One region of the Ralstonia sp. VS2407 genome, then DNA from elsewhere that is predicted to be linked to it. Evidence: predicted binding sites of a transcription regulator. Region 1 holds the regulator's gene; the other holds the start of a gene.
The links. The regulator FNR, encoded in region 1, switches genes on or off when oxygen is low (the NO sensors DNR and NnrR bind a similar motif). The targets are predictions, from matches to a motif close to TTGATNNNNATCAA.
Positions count from the first base shown of each region.

Region 2: ACU8YE_RS12715 (DUF2249 domain-containing protein) is a predicted target of FNR. The motif match lies at 4,005-4,018, and genes of this name have one in related genera.

Region 1 is NZ_JBRFVG010000001.1:618,274-625,821, forward strand. Features, by position in the region: gene ccoN (cytochrome-c oxidase, cbb3-type subunit I) at 28-1,485, shown strand; gene ccoO (cytochrome-c oxidase, cbb3-type subunit II) at 1,496-2,179, shown strand; gene ACU8YE_RS02925 (cbb3-type cytochrome oxidase subunit 3) at 2,183-2,365, shown strand; gene ccoP (cytochrome-c oxidase, cbb3-type subunit III) at 2,378-3,301, shown strand; gene ccoG (cytochrome c oxidase accessory protein CcoG) at 3,298-4,761, shown strand; gene ACU8YE_RS02940 (FixH family protein) at 4,788-5,015, shown strand; gene ACU8YE_RS02945 (hypothetical protein) at 5,012-5,266, shown strand; gene fnr (fumarate/nitrate reduction transcriptional regulator Fnr) at 5,288-6,016, opposite strand; gene ACU8YE_RS02955 (sulfite exporter TauE/SafE family protein) at 6,194-6,937, shown strand; gene scpB (SMC-Scp complex subunit ScpB) at 7,422-7,548, shown strand, end outside.
Region 2 is NZ_JBRFVG010000006.1:211,499-219,046, reverse strand. Features, by position in the region: gene ACU8YE_RS12740 (GntR family transcriptional regulator) at 1-83, shown strand, start outside; gene ACU8YE_RS12735 (fumarylacetoacetate hydrolase family protein) at 80-928, shown strand; gene ACU8YE_RS12730 (SCO family protein) at 935-1,522, opposite strand; gene ACU8YE_RS12725 (formylglycine-generating enzyme family protein) at 1,519-2,310, opposite strand; gene nirK (copper-containing nitrite reductase) at 2,327-3,826, opposite strand; gene ACU8YE_RS12715 (DUF2249 domain-containing protein) at 4,098-4,388, shown strand; gene ACU8YE_RS12710 (nitric-oxide reductase large subunit) at 4,421-6,697, shown strand; gene ACU8YE_RS12705 (GntR family transcriptional regulator) at 6,844-7,548, shown strand, end outside.

The DNA of each region.
Region 1 (7,548 bases):
TCAAACCAACACTCTCGGGGAGCAAGCATGCAATCGTCCAGCGCGTTGCAGCCCACCCAGACCTTCAATTACCGCGTTGTTCGCCAGTTCTCGATCATGACGATCGTCTGGGGCATCGTCGGTATGGCGGTCGGTGCGCTGATCGCGGCCCAGTTGATCTGGCCGCAACTGAATTTCGGGGTGCCTTGGCTGACCTACGGCCGGCTACGCCCTCTGCACACGAATGCCGTCATCTTTGCGTTTGGCGGCAGCGCGCTGTTTGCGACGTCTTACTACATCGTGCAGCGTACCTGCCAGGTGCGTCTGCTTTCCGACAAGCTTGCTGCCTTCACGTTCTGGGGCTGGCAGGCAGTGATCGTGGCGGCTGCCATCACGCTGCCGCTGGGCTACACAAGCTCGAAGGAATACGCCGAACTCGAATGGCCGATCGACATCCTGATCACCGTGGTGTGGGTGGCTTACGCGATCGTGTTCTTCGGCACAATCGCCAAGCGCAAGACCCGGCACATCTACGTGGCCAACTGGTTCTTCGGCGCCTACATCATCACGATTGCTCTGTTGCATATCGTCAACAACGCTGAATTGCCGGTGTCGATGTGGAAGTCGTACTCGGCCTATGCCGGCGTGCAGGATGCGATGGTGCAATGGTGGTATGGCCACAACGCAGTGGGCTTCTTCCTGACCACCAGCTTCCTGGGCATGATGTATTACTTCGTGCCCAAGCAGGCCGAACGCCCGATCTATTCGTATCGCCTCTCGATCGTCCACTTCTGGGCGCTGAACTTCACCTACATGTGGGCGGGTCCGCACCACCTCCAATACACGTCGCTGCCCGACTGGGCGCAGTCGCTGGGCATGGTGTTCTCGCTCATTCTTCTGGCACCGTCGTGGGGCGGCATGATCAACGGGATCATGACCCTGTCGGGTGCCTGGCACAAACTGCGCACCGATCCGATCCTGAAGTTCCTCGTGGTGGCGCTGTCGTTCTACGGCATGGCGACGTTCGAGGGCTCGATGATGTCCATCAAGACCGTGAATGCGCTGTCGCACTACACCGACTGGACGATCGGCCACGTGCACTCCGGCGCCCTGGGCTGGGTGGCGATGATCACCATCGGCTCGATGTACTACATGATCCCGCGCCTGTTCGGCCAGCAAAAGATGTACAGCACGCGTTTGATCGAGGTCCACTTCTGGGTGGCGACCATCGGCGTGGTGCTCTACATCGCCGCCATGTGGGTTGCCGGCGTGATGCAAGGCCTGATGTGGCGCGCCACCGAGGCTGACGGCACGCTGACCTACAGCTTTGTCGAAGCGGTGAAGGCAACGTACCCGTTCTACCTGATTCGCTTGGCTGGCGGTCTGTGCTTCCTGGGCGGCATGCTGCTGATGGCATTCAATGTGTTCAAGACCATCCAGGGCAGCAAGGCCATCGATGCACCGATTCCTCAATCGGCCCAGACCCCGATGGTCGCGGCTCAGTGAGGAGGGGAACATGAGCAACCAATCCAACAAGTTTTTCTCGCACGAGACGCTGGAAAAGAACATCGGTCTGCTGATTGTGATGACGCTCGTCGTCGTCAGCATTGCGGGCCTGGTGCAGATCTTGCCGCTCTTCTTCCAGCATTCGACCACTGAACCGGTCAAGGGCATCGCCCCGTATTCGCCGCTGCGGCTGGCGGGGCGCGACATCTACATCCGCGAAGGCTGCGTTGGCTGCCACTCGCAGCAAGTGCGTACGCTTCGCGCCGAGACCGAGCGCTATGGCCACTACTCGCTGGCTGGCGAGTCGGTGTTCGATCACCCGTTCCTGTGGGGCTCCAAGCGTACGGGCCCGGATCTGGCGCGCGTTGGGCAGCGCTACTCCGACGACTGGCATCGCATCCATCTGCGCGATCCGCGTGAAGTGGTGCCCGAGTCGAACATGCCGTCGTATGCGTGGCTCTCGAAGACGCCGCTGGACAACAGCGACATCGAGAAGAAGATGCATGTCTTGCGTCAGCTGGGTGTGCCTTATACGGATGCCCAGATCGCCGGGGCGCGCGAGCAACTGGCAGGCAAGACCGAAGAAGATGCCGTGGTCGCCTATCTGCAAGGCCTTGGCGTAGAGCTGCGTAACGTCCGGGACGTGGCTGTTGCTCCGGCGGCGGCGCCTGCCACCGTTGCAGCGAAGGAGTAAGCCATGGCCACGCTGAGTGCAATTGCCACTGCCGTCTTCCTCGTGCTGTTCGTCTGCATCACCTGGTGGGCATTCTCCGCGCATCGCCGCGCTGCGAATGCGGAATCGGCCATGCTGCCGTTCCTGCTGCCCGATGAGACCGAGGTCGCCGGTGCGCACGCAGACGCGTCGCGCCCGCATCAATAAGGACACAGAATCATGAGCGACTTCATTTCGGAGTTCTGGGGGTATTACATCGCAGCGATCGCCCTGGTCGGCATCGTGTGGTGTGTCTGGTTGCTGTTTTCGCAGCGGCGCATTCAAGTGGCACCCGGGCACAGCGCCGGGGAAGATACGGGCCACGTATGGGATGGCGATTTGCGGGAATTGAATAACCCGCTGCCGCGCTGGTGGATGTGGATGTTCCTGCTGTCGTGCATCTTTGCGTTGGGGTACCTGATCCTCTACCCGGGGTTGGGTTCATACGGCGGCGCGCTCGGTTTCTCGACACGGGGCGAATTGGCCGCGCAGCGTGCTGCAGCCGATGCGCAGGTCCGTCCGGTCTATGCGCGTTATGCCAGCATGGATATCAAGCAGATCGCCGCCGATCCCCAGGCCCACGAGATCGGCCAGCGCCTGTTCCTGAACAACTGCGCGCAGTGCCACGGCTCCGACGCCGGCGGCTCGAAGGGCTTCCCGAACCTGACCGACAGCGACTGGCTGTACGGCGGCGATCCCGAGACGATCCTGACCACCATCACCAAGGGGCGCCACGGTGTCATGCCATCGCTGGCTGCGGTGGTGGATGGCAACCAGGCGGTCAACGTGGCCAACTACGTGCGCTCGCTGTCGGGCCTGTCTTACGACCCGATCAAGGCAGCGCGTGGTGAACCGACGTTCAAGTCGGTCTGCGCGGCCTGCCACACGGCAAGCGGCAAGGGCAATCAGACACTTGGCGCACCTAACCTGACCGACCGCGTCTGGCTGTACGGCAGTTCGGAAGCAACCATCGTCGAGACCATCCTCAAGGGTCGTGACAACACGATGCCGGCACACGAGAACCTGCTCTCACCAGAGAAGATCCGCATGCTGGCGGCCTATGTCTGGGGTCTGTCGAACAGCAACACGAGTCACGCGCAATGAGCGACAAAGAACCAGCCTGGCGTCCGATGACGCCCGCCACCGCGGCGGCGGGCGCCGAAGACGCACCCACCGAGCAGATGCTCTATGAGGTCCGGCGCAAGATTTATCCGCGCGCCGTGACCGGCGCCTTTGCGCGTTGGCGAGTCTGGCTGGTTCTGGCCACACAAGCCATCTTTTATGGCCTGCCGTGGTTCCAGTGGAACGGTCGCCAAGCGGTGCTGTTCGACCTAGGCGCACGCAAGTTTTACCTTTTTGGGCTCGTGTTGTGGCCGCAGGATGTCATCTATCTGACGTTGCTGCTGGTGCTGTCGGCGCTGGCGCTGTTTCTATTTACGGCGGTGGCGGGGCGCCTCTTTTGCGGCTATGCCTGTCCGCAGACGGTCTACACCGAGATTTTCATGTGGATCGAGCGGCATATCGAAGGAGATCGCTTCGCGCGCATCCGCCTCGACGGTGAGCGTTGGAGCCTGCGCAAATTCCGCCTGAAGGCCGCAAAGCATTCGGCCTGGATCCTCATTGCGCTCTGGACGGGCTTCACCTTCGTCGGTTTCTTCACGCCGATCCGCGATCTGGGCATGGAGACCTGGACGCTGTCTCTCGGCCCCTGGCAGACATTCTGGATGCTGTTCTACGCATTTGCGACGTGGGGCAACGCTGGTTTCATGCGCGAGCAAGTCTGCCGCTACATGTGTCCCTACGCTCGTTTCCAGAGCGTGATGGTCGATCCTGATACCTACGTCGTGACGTATGACACGCAGCGCGGCGAGCCGCGCGGCAGCCGCTCGCGCAACGCCGATTTCGAAGCTCAGGGTCTGGGTGCTTGCGTCGACTGCAGCATCTGCGTGCAGGTGTGCCCCACCGGCATCGATATCCGCCAAGGGCTGCAATACGAATGCATCGGTTGCGGTGCTTGCATTGACGCCTGTGACCAGGTCATGGACAAGATGCGCTACCCGCGGGGTCTGATCCGGTACACGTCGGAACGCGCGATGCTTGATCGGCTCAGCCCGAAGGAAGCCCGGCGACATCTGCTGCGCCCGCGCGTGCTGATCTATACGGGGATCATGCTGGTGCTCGTCACGGGGTTCATCGTGGCGTTGGCCATGCGGCAGCCGCTCAAGGTTGACGTCATACGTGATCGTGGCGCACTGGCGCGTGAAGTGGACGGCGGCAAGATCGAGAACGTTTATCGCCTGCAACTGATGAACGCGTCCGAGCACCCCATGCGCGTGACCATCGCCGCAGAGGGCATGCCGGAACTGGACGTGCAGGGCGGTCAGGGCGAGTCCACCACACTGGAGCTCCCGCCGGCGGCTAACCGGCTGCTGCCAGTGCGCGTGCGCCGGCCGGCTGACGATGCCGCCCCCGGCTCGCACAAGATCCGTTTCGTCATCCATGCAGACAGCGGTAGCGACAGCCTTGTACTGCGCGAACCGTCGAGCTTCATCGTGCCGCGCTGATGCGGCATCCCCAACAGGAGGCAACGATGCACGCAACGCAATCTTCCGCACAGGCCCGTCCGTGGTGGCGCGAGCCTTGGCCGTGGCTGCTGATGGCAGGGCCTTTCGTCGCCATGGTCGGCTGTGGCGTGACCATCTGGCTGGCAATGTCGCATCCCGATGCTGTCATTCACGACAACGTCGTACGGCGCGGTTTGGTCGTCGAAAAGATGGCTGGCGCACCGGTGCATGCCATTCACACGGAGGCCCGATGAAGCGTCGACTGCTGATGTGGATTCTGTGGCCGGCATTTCTGTCGGCCGCCCTGGCTGAGCTGGTGGTCTTCGCGGTGGTAGACCCCGCCGACCTGCGCTTTTTCGGCGAACAGATCACGGTGTCGGCCCAGGCGGTCTACACCGTGTCGTTCTTTGTGTTCTGGTTGTTGTGCGGATTGTCGAGCGCGCTGACGCTCTATGTGTCGCCTGGCATTGGCAAGCTGGAAGCGCATGAGCACCCGCTGGTCTGAGCGGGCGCCATGGACGGCAGCTTAGGCCGCCTGACCGCTCATGACCTGGCGCAGGCCGGCCAGGTCGATCAGCTTGACGTGGCGTTGGCGGATCTGGATGAGACCTGCTTCGGCAAAGCGCGAGAACAGGCGGCTGACCGTTTCGAGTTTCAGGCCAAGATAGCTGCCGAGTTCTTCGCGGCTCATGCGCAGGACAAACTCGGTCGACGAATATCCGCGCTGGGCCGAACGCTTCGACAGGTTGAGCAGGAAGGCTGCGAGACGCTCCTCCGCACGCATGGAGCCCAGCGTGAGCAGCATCAGATGATCCTGCGAAATCTCCTTGCTCATGATGCGCAGGAACTGATGCTGCAGCGAAGGCAGCCGGCGCGAAAGGTGCTGCAACTCGTCGTAGCGCACCACGCAGACTTCGGTATCTTCAAGCGCGGTGGCGTCCGACACGTGGCGCATATCGCCAATACCATCAAGCCCGACGATCTCACCCGGCAGGTGGAAACCCGTGATCTGATGCCGGCCGTCTTCAAGCGTCAGATGGGTTTTGAGCGTGCCGAAACGAATGCCGTACACCGCCTCCAGCGGCTCACCCAAAGAATAGAGCGATTGCCCCTTCTTAATGCGGATGCGCTCGCCGACCAAATCGTCCATCTTGCGCACGTCGTCCGAGTTCATTCCCACCGGCAGGCAGATTTGCCCGAGTACACAGGTGGAGCAACGCGAGGCTTGGTCGGTAAGTGCGATTCGAGTGAGCACGGGCGGGGGCGAATTTCGGGAAAGTGAAATGAGTAATTCTTGTTGTACAGCGCCAGCTTATTATAACGGCGACCTTCTTGTCCTCGGACATTTCCGATGGGGCAAAACGCGTCAATTAGGCTTAGTTCGCAACAGTAAAACGAAAACCTTGGTCCATATCAAAAGAGCGTCAGAAAGATGAGTGCCGCGGCGCTTCTGAGCGTTTTCCTGATTGCATTGCTCGGCGGTGTGCATTGTCTGGCGATGTGCAGCGGTATCGCACTCGCGGCCGAACGTGGCGCTGTGGCGGTGCGGATCGTGTCCCGTCGCCGGCTCTGGTTTGAACAGGTCGTCATGCATGCCGGCCGGCTGTCCACCTATGCGTTGCTGGGCGCAATCATGGGTGCGATGGGCGCGACCGTCTGGCGCCAGCAATGGCTGCCGATTCAACGCGGCTTGTTTGCTTTCGCTAGCGCATTGCTGGTCGCCTATGGGGTTTTACTGCTTGTGCGTTCCGCTGGAGATGCGTGGCGGAGTGTGTGGCTTGAGCGCTTGCTTGGCCGCGTGGCAGGTGGCCTGTCTCGAGGGGCTGCCACGCTGGGCGGTAGGCTGCAGCGTCAGCCGCCGCTGCTGCGCCGCTATCTCACGGGTATGGCCTGGGGGCTGGTGCCGTGTGGCATGGTCTACGGCGCATTGGCTGTGGCGTTGTTGGCAGGCAACGCCGCCTCCGGCGCCGTGGTCATGCTCGCCTTTGGTGCCGGTACGTTGCCCAACCTGCTGATGATGTCTGGTCTGGCTGGGTGGCTGCGCGGGCTGTCGCGCCAGCGATGGGCGCGGGGCGCGGCCGGCATCGCCATCGCCGGGTTTGGGGTCTGGGGGCTGTCTCACGCAATCTGGTTGCCAGAGATGCTTAACGCACACGGATTCTGTCTGGTGCTGTAGGCGCTCAGGCAGCCGAAAATTGCCAATCGTCCCATGATGGAAGGCTAGGACATCTTCCCGGTTGCGGCGCCGCTGGAAATTGCCCTACAATCAACCACAATTCGATTCGCCACCCGCGCAAATCAACAATCCTAAGCGCGGCGCCAAGCGATGCCATCCAGCGGTAGAGTCCCCTGGACAGTCGATTCGGGCGGGCTGCCGTTCTTCTTGGTAGTCGTCCGGTGCAGTATCCGTCCCCATGGCGGCGGAAGAAATTGCCCTTGTGGTGCCTGACCGGCACCGGATCAACTCGCTCCTCCGGCCCTACTTTGCGGGCATAGCCACTGCGTTTCGGTGCAGGATCCAATTGAATTAATTGGTCTTCGCGCGCCGGGCCCGGGCGGGCAAAAGCATTCAGAAATGCCGCGTGCTTCGCGGTGGGACGACAAACCTCAAGCGTGACGGCGACTGGCCGCGCGCGAGCAATGACGAGCCGCTCAACCCGATGAATACCCAAGAGGCGAAGATCGTCCTCGAAACCGCGCTGATCTGCGCGCAGGACCCGTTGCGAGTCAATGACTTGCGCAAGCTCTTCGACGAAGATGTGTCCGCAGACACCATCCGTGTGCTGC
Region 2 (7,548 bases), on a different contig from region 1:
TGAGCGTCGTGGCAAACAGCCTGGCCGAGGCCGGGCGCCCTACCCGATCAACCAAGGAAGCCCCCAAGAAAGGCGCGCAATGAAACTCGTACGCGTGGGTGCGCCCGGCGCAGAACGTCCAGGCCTGATCGATACGCAAGGCCACGTGCGCGACTTGTCAGGCGTGGTTGGCGACCTGGGCCCGCAACAGTTGTCAGATGCCGCCCTCGCGCAACTCGCAGGCATAGACATCGCTGCCTTGCCCGTGGTGCAGGACACGCGGTTTGGCGTGCCATGGACGGGCATCGGCAAGATCATCGCGATCGGCCTGAACTATGCCGACCACGCAGCCGAGGCCGGCTTGCCGCCACCCGCTGAGCCCATCCTCTTCCTCAAAGCCAACAGCGCATTGAACGGCCCCAACGATGCCGTCATGCTGCCGCGCGGCTCGGCAAAGACCGACTGGGAGGTTGAACCCGGTGTAGTGATCGGCAAGACGGCGAGCGATGTTTCCCGCGAAGAAGCGCTCTCGCACGTTGCCGGCTATTGCGTGGTGAACGATGTGTCGGAGCGCGAGTTCCAGCTGGAGCGCGGCGGCACTTGGGACAAGGGCAAGGGCTGCGACACCTTCTGCCCCGTCGGCCCGTGGCTGGTCACACGCGACGAAGTGCCCGACCCGCAAGCGCTTGGCCTGTGGCTCGACGTCAATGGCGAACGTGCGCAGCGGGGCAACACAGCCACCATGGTGTTTGGCGTGGCGCATCTGGTGAGCTACGTCAGCCGCTTCATGACGCTGCACCCCGGCGACTTGATTTGCACCGGTACGCCGCCCGGTGTCGGCATGGGCGCCAAGCCGCCGCGCTATCTCAACGCGGGCGACACCATGCGATTGGGCATCGACGGCCTTGGCGTGCAGACGCAGACGGTGATTGCTTACAGCAAGGCCTAGGTACGCTTATCGCGCCTGCGCCGCCACCAGCTTGCGCATGGCATCCACCAGTTTCGGATCGACCGCGCCCAGCGTATTGGTGCGCGCACTGATGCGCCCTTCCGCGTCCAGCAGCAGGATCGTGCTCGAATGGTTGAAATCGCCATCGGCCAGACGGCGGTATTGCACGCCCAGCAAGGCCGCCACCTCACGCGTGCCGCTCGCGTCGGCACGGGCGACCTGCCAGTGCTCGCCAGCGTTGTGCGCGGCGGCGGTCTTCTTGAGCGCCGCAACGGAATCGCGCTCCGGATCGACCGTCACCATCAGCACCCGCACGCCGTCGTGCGCGGGCTTACCGCCCTTGGCCAGCGTCGCACGAATGGTCTCGAAGATCATCGGGCAGACCATCTGGCACGACGAATAGAACATGCTTACCAGCACCGGCTCGCCGCGCAGGTCTGCCAGATGAAAGACGCGGCCGTTCTGGTCGGTCAACGCCACGTCAGATTGATACAGCGAGCCCGAAGCGACGGGCCCGGCGGCAAGCGCGCCTGCGGCGGCCCCCGCCAGCACACATGCCACGAAGGCACGGCAAAGTTGCTTAAGAAGCGTCATGGACGTTCTCCATTGAGGGATCGGGCGCAGCGAAAGCCAAGGCTTCCCGTGGCATCGGCGCCTTCGAGTGATGACAGCAACGCCACGCGCATCAGCACGGCGTAGCTGTCGCGGCGCACGATGCTGATGGCACCGGCGCCGCAAAACTTCTGCTTGTCGGGGTCGCCCTGCGTGCGGCTGTCCCCGGCAATGAACAACGCGTTGAAATCGTCGACCCATTCCCAGATCAGGCCGTGCAGATCGCGCACGCCATGGACATCCGCTGGGCCGCCAACGGGCGGCAACACACGCGTGGCGGGACGTTCGTACCAGCCGAGAATGCGTTGCGCCCATTGCGGGTCGTCGCGGGCGTCTGCGCGGGTGGCGTCGGCCGCAGCGGCGGATTCCCACTCGAGCCACGTCGGCAGCCGCGCGCCTTCGCTTTCGCAATAGGCACGGGCGGCAAACCAGGTCACGCCAGTCACCGGCGCTTGCGGCGACGCCTGCGGATCGGCATGCGTCGCATCGGCCCAGTCGGCAAGGTAGGCCTTGCCGGCAAAGACCTGCGGCACACGGCCACGCTGCCAGGCCTCGTGGCGTTGCACGAAGGTCTGGAATTCGCCAATGGTGACGGGCGTGGAGCGCAACTCAAACGGTTCGATGCGCACCCGCTGCGGCTGCCCCGGTGCGTTCTGGGGCAGCACGCTGTCGAAGTCGCCGCCGGGCAACCGCACATAGGTGGCGCCCTGCGCTGCGGCGCCGGCCAGCGCCATCAACATGGCAGCAAGGTGCAAGGTCAGGCGGGACATGGTCGTGCGGATCCGGTCAATGTTCGGCCACAGCCTTGGCGGGCGCCGGCTGGGCACGCACCTTCTTGACCTCGTCTGCGCTCACGCGGCCGCCGGGGTTGTCCCAGCTGTTGAGCACGTAGGTCAGGATGTTGGCGACCTCGTCGTCATTGAGCTGCGTCATCGGCGGCATGACGGAGTCATATTCCTGTCCGTTGACCTTGATCTTGCCGTTCAGGCCATGCAACACGATGTTCATGGCGCGCTTCGGATCTGCTGCCAGGAAATCCGACTTGGCAAGCGGCGGGAACACGCCCGGCAACCCGGCGCCATTGCCCTGGTGGCACACCGAGCAGGTACCCGCAAACAGCGCGCGGCCAGCCTGCACCTGATCCTGCACGGTCAGCGTGCCGCTTACCGACGCCTGGGTCGCCTTGGTGACGGCGCTCATATTGGGTGCCGCACGATCGCCCAGGTACACCGAATCCAGCTCCTTGCCAGAGTAGACGAGCTTGTTCTCCGGGCCATCCACCTTGAGGATCGCCATGGCGCCCTTGTTGAAGGCGCGGAAGATCGAGTGGTCGACCAGCACATAGCTGCCGGGCACGCGCGCGGTAAACTTCACAACCGCCGCACCACCCGCCGGGATCAACGTGGTCTGCACGTTCTTCTGCACGTTGGTGCCGCCCTCGTAGCGCACCTGGTCGAAGATGGCGCCGATCACGTGGAAGCTTGAGACCAGGTTCGGCCCGCCGTTGCCAACAAAGATGCGGACCGTTTCACCCACCTTGGCGTGCAGCGCCTTGTCACCGGTGAGCGCACCTTCCGCACCGTTGAACAGGACGTAGCTCGGGCGTTCGTCAATGGCCTTCTCCATGTCGAACGGCTGCAGGCCCTTCTCGCGGTACTTGCCGGCGGTGTAGAAGTCGCCCTGCATGACGTAGTACTCGTGATCCACCTTGGGCAGGCCTTCGGGCGGCTCGACCAGGATCAGGCCGTACATGCCGTTGGCGATATGCATGCCCACCGGCGCGGTAGCGCAGTGGTAGACGTAGATGCCCTCGTTGAGCGCCTTGAAGGTGAACTGCGATTCATGGCCCGGTGCGGTGAAGCTCGATGCAGCGCCGCCGCCCGGTCCGGTCACGCCGTGCAGGTCGATGTTGTGCGGCATCTTGCTGCTCGGGTGGTTCTTGAGGTGGAACTCCACCGTGTCGCCCTGCCGCACGCGGATGAAGCTGCCGGGAACGGTGCCGCCGAACGTCCAGAAGGTGTAGCTGACGCCTTCGGAGATCTGCATTTCCTTCTCGACCACTTCCAGCTCCACGATGACCTTGGCTGGATAGTTCCGGTGGACCGGCGGTGGCACAAGCGGCGGGCTCGTGAGGACGGCGTGGATCGGCTCGCCGCGTGGCGGTCCGAAGTCACCGGGCAATTTGGCGCTCGCGGCGCGGGCTGCAGTGCCCGCAAGCAGTGCGCCCAGCACCACAGAAATCAAGCCCGCGCGCATCAGGCTGCGGACGGTGTGAAGACGGCTCATTTTTTCCCCCGTGTATCGGTCTGGTGTCGTCCGCTCCACGTTAGGCCCCGGCGGCCATTAGGGCTTTGATACAGCGCAAACGAAAACCGGCCCCGACCGGCACTTCCACCGCACCGCGTGGCACGCAAGCCCAGTCGTGGCGTGATTTGCCACATCAAGATACCCATAAAACAAGCATCTGATATACATCAATAACGGCGGAGATTCCGCTCACTAATATAGTTGCATCCTTAATGCATCTTTTGATGCGACACCCACAGAGGGAATCCCCATGACACAGTCCGCCTCCACCATCCAGCTCGACCTCCGCGTGCTGGCGCCGCGCGAGCGCCATCCGCTGATCTTCTCTGCCTTCGGGGAACTCGGCATCGGCCAGAGCCTGGAGCTGATCAACGATCACGATCCGCGCCCGCTGCAGTCGCAGTTTCAAGTGGAGCGCCCGGGCCAGTTTTCCTGGGACTACCTTGAGCGCGGCCCCGCCACGTGGCGCGTCGCCATCACCAAGGTGGCGTCTGCCGCCAGCGCCGGCCACTGCTGTGGTGGTTGCGGTGGTGGCGCCTGAATTTCCGATTGCATCCTGCAAGGAACCCTGTCATGAAAAACAACCAAAGGCTGTGGCGGTGGCTCGGCCTGATCTTCATCCTGTCGTTCGGGGCATTGGGCTATCTGGGCCGGCAGATCTATCTGGCAGCGCCGCCGATCCCGCATGCCGTCGTCACTTCTGTGGGCGAGGTGCTCTTCACCGGCGAACAAATCCAGCGCGGGCAAGAGGCCTGGCTGGCAGCCGGGGGCCAGCAGCTTGGCACCGTCTGGGGCCACGGCAGCTACGTTGCGCCTGACTGGTCTGCCGATTGGCTGCACCGTGAAGCCACGGCGTTGCAAGCGATTCGCGCGCATCAGCAGTTCGATACCGACGCGCCGTTGACGACCGTGCAGCAAGCCGCCGTCGACGCCAGCGTGAAGGAGGAAATGCGCCGCAATACGTACGACGCAAATCGCGACATCCTGACCGTGTCGCGTGAGCGCGCAGAGGCCATCCGCGGCGTGGCGCAGCACTTCGAGGCCCTGTTCGGCACCGATCCGTCGCTGGCAACGCTGCGCGATCAATACGCCATGGCCACGGGCGTGCTGCCGGAGTCGGCCGACCGCGAAGCGCTTGCGGCGTTCTTCTTCTGGACGTCGTGGGCCGCCGCTGCCGACCGCCCGGGCGAGACCGACATCTCGTACACGAGCAACTGGCCGCATGAACCCCTGGTTGGCAACACCATGACCGGCGGCGCCGCCATGTGGTCGATGGTCAGCATCGTGCTGCTGCTCGGCGGTATTGCCGCCATGTTGTGGCTGCACGGCAGCAGCAAGCACGAAGAGGAGGCTGCGCCGCTGCCGGCCGACCCGTTCCTCAACGTGGTTGCCACGCCGTCGATGAAGGCCACGCGCAAGTACTTCTTTGCCGTGATCGGCCTGATGCTGGTGCAGATCGGCATGGGCGCCATCACCGCGCACTATGCGGTGGAAGGTGAATCGTTCTTCGGGATTCCGCTGGCGCAGGTGCTGCCGTACGTGATCAGCCGGACCGTGCACACGCAGCTTGGCGTGCTGTGGATTGCCACGGCGTGGCTGGCTACGGGCCTCTACATTGCGCCGCTGCTGTCGGGCCGTGAACCGAAGTTCCAGAAGCTGGGCGTTGACCTGCTGTTCTGGGCGCTGATCTTTATCGTGGTGGGCTCCATCGCCACCGGCTGGCTCGGCACGCTGCAACATCGTGGTGCGGACTTCGGTTTCTGGGTCGGCAACCAGGGGCTGGAATACACCAGCATGGGCCGCGTGTGGCAAATCCTGCTGTTCGTCGGCCTGCTGTTCTGGGTCGTGCTGCTGGGCCGCGCACTATGGCCGGCACTGAAGACGCCGTCGGAATCGCGCGGACTGATCGCCATGGTGTTCCTGTCGGCCACGTGCATCGGCGGCTTCTATTCGACCTCGCTGGTGTGGGGCCAACACACGCACTATTCGATGATCGAGTACTGGCGCTGGTGGCTCGTCCACCTGTGGGTCGAGGGCTTCTTTGAAGTGTTCGCCACCGCCGTCATCGCGCTCATCTTCACGCGCCTGGGCCTGATTCGCGCCAGCAGCGCCAACCGCGCCATCGTGGCCGAGACGATCGTGTTCCTGTTCGGCGGCATTCTGGGCACGCTGCATCACCTGTACTTCACGGGTACGCCCACGTCGATCATCTCGGTGGGTGCGGTGTTCTCTGCGCTGGAAGTGGTGCCGCTTACGCTGATCGGGCTCGAAGCGCTGCAGAACTATCGCCGCACGCAAGGCACGCCGTGGCTCAACGCCTACAAGTGGCCCGTGCTGTGCTTCGTGGCCGTAGGCTTCTGGAACACCGTCGGCGCCGGCCTGCTCGGCTTTGCCATCAACCCGCCGGCTTCGCTGTACTACGTACAAGGTCTGAACATGACGGCCGCCCACGGGCACGCCGCACTGTTCGGGGTGTACGGCATGCTCGGTATCGGCCTGATGCTGTTCTGCCTGCGCGGCCTGTATGCCCGCAGCCTGCATGCCGACCGCCTGCTCAAGCCCGCGTTCTGGGGCCTGAATATCGGCTTGGCCATGATGGTGTTCATGTCGCTGCTGCCGGCCGGTATCTACCAGGCCTGGGCCAGCGTCACCAAGGGCATGTGGTACGCCCGCTCGCCGGAGGTGGTGCACTCGAAAGTGATGGAAACGCTGGTCTGGCTGCGCGTGCCGGGTGACATCGTGTTCGCCATCGGTGCACTTGTGCTGGCCTGGTATGCGCTGCGGCTGCTGCGCCGTCCGAAGGCACAACAGACTGAGCCGCTGCCGGCTTCGGCTCGCGCCACGCGTTAATTCTTAACTCAGCAGTTCTCTCAAAAACCCGCAGGGCCCGTGTCGATTCGACCGGGCCCTGCGGGTTTTCCTGTAATGCCAGCCGCTCGCAAGCTCCCTACAATGACAAATCATATAGATGAATAGTTGACCACTTCAGATACCTAATGCCCGCCGATCTCCGCCTGCCCCGCTATCAGCAATTGCGCGACGATCTGGCCGCGCAGATCGCCCAACAGCACTGGCGCCCGGGCGACGCCATCCCCACCGAAGCCGAGCTTGCCAAGACGTACAACGTGGCAGTCGGCACGGTCCGCAAAGCCGTGGATGTGCTGGTGGCCGAGGGCCTCCTGGAGCGCTTCCAGGGCCGCGGCACCTTTGTGCGCCGGGCAAGCTTTGCCAGCTCCTTGTTCCGCTTCTTCCGCTTCCAGAGTGAAAGCGGCGAGCGACGCATTCCTGAGAGCCGCATTCTCAAGCGCGATGTGCTGGATGCGCCGTCTGCCCCCGCAGCTGGCTTGCAGATCGAAACAGGCTCACCGGTCATTCGCCTGACCCGGCTGCGCCTGCTGGATGGCGCACCCATGCTGGCCGAAGAAATCTGGCTGCCGTACGACCGTTTCGCCCCGCTCGCCACGCTGGAACTCGACGCGTTTGGCGACCTGCTGTATCCGCTGTACGAATCCCACTGCGGCCAGATCATCGCCAGCGCTGAAGAAACGCTTACCGCCGAGGCCGTCAACGCAACGTACGCGCGGCTGTTGCGCATCCAGCCCGGCGATCCGGTGATGGTCATCGAACGCGTTGCGCGCGGCTACGACCGGGTGCCGCTTGAATGGCGGCGCTCGCGGGGCGCGGCGGCGCACTTCCGGTAC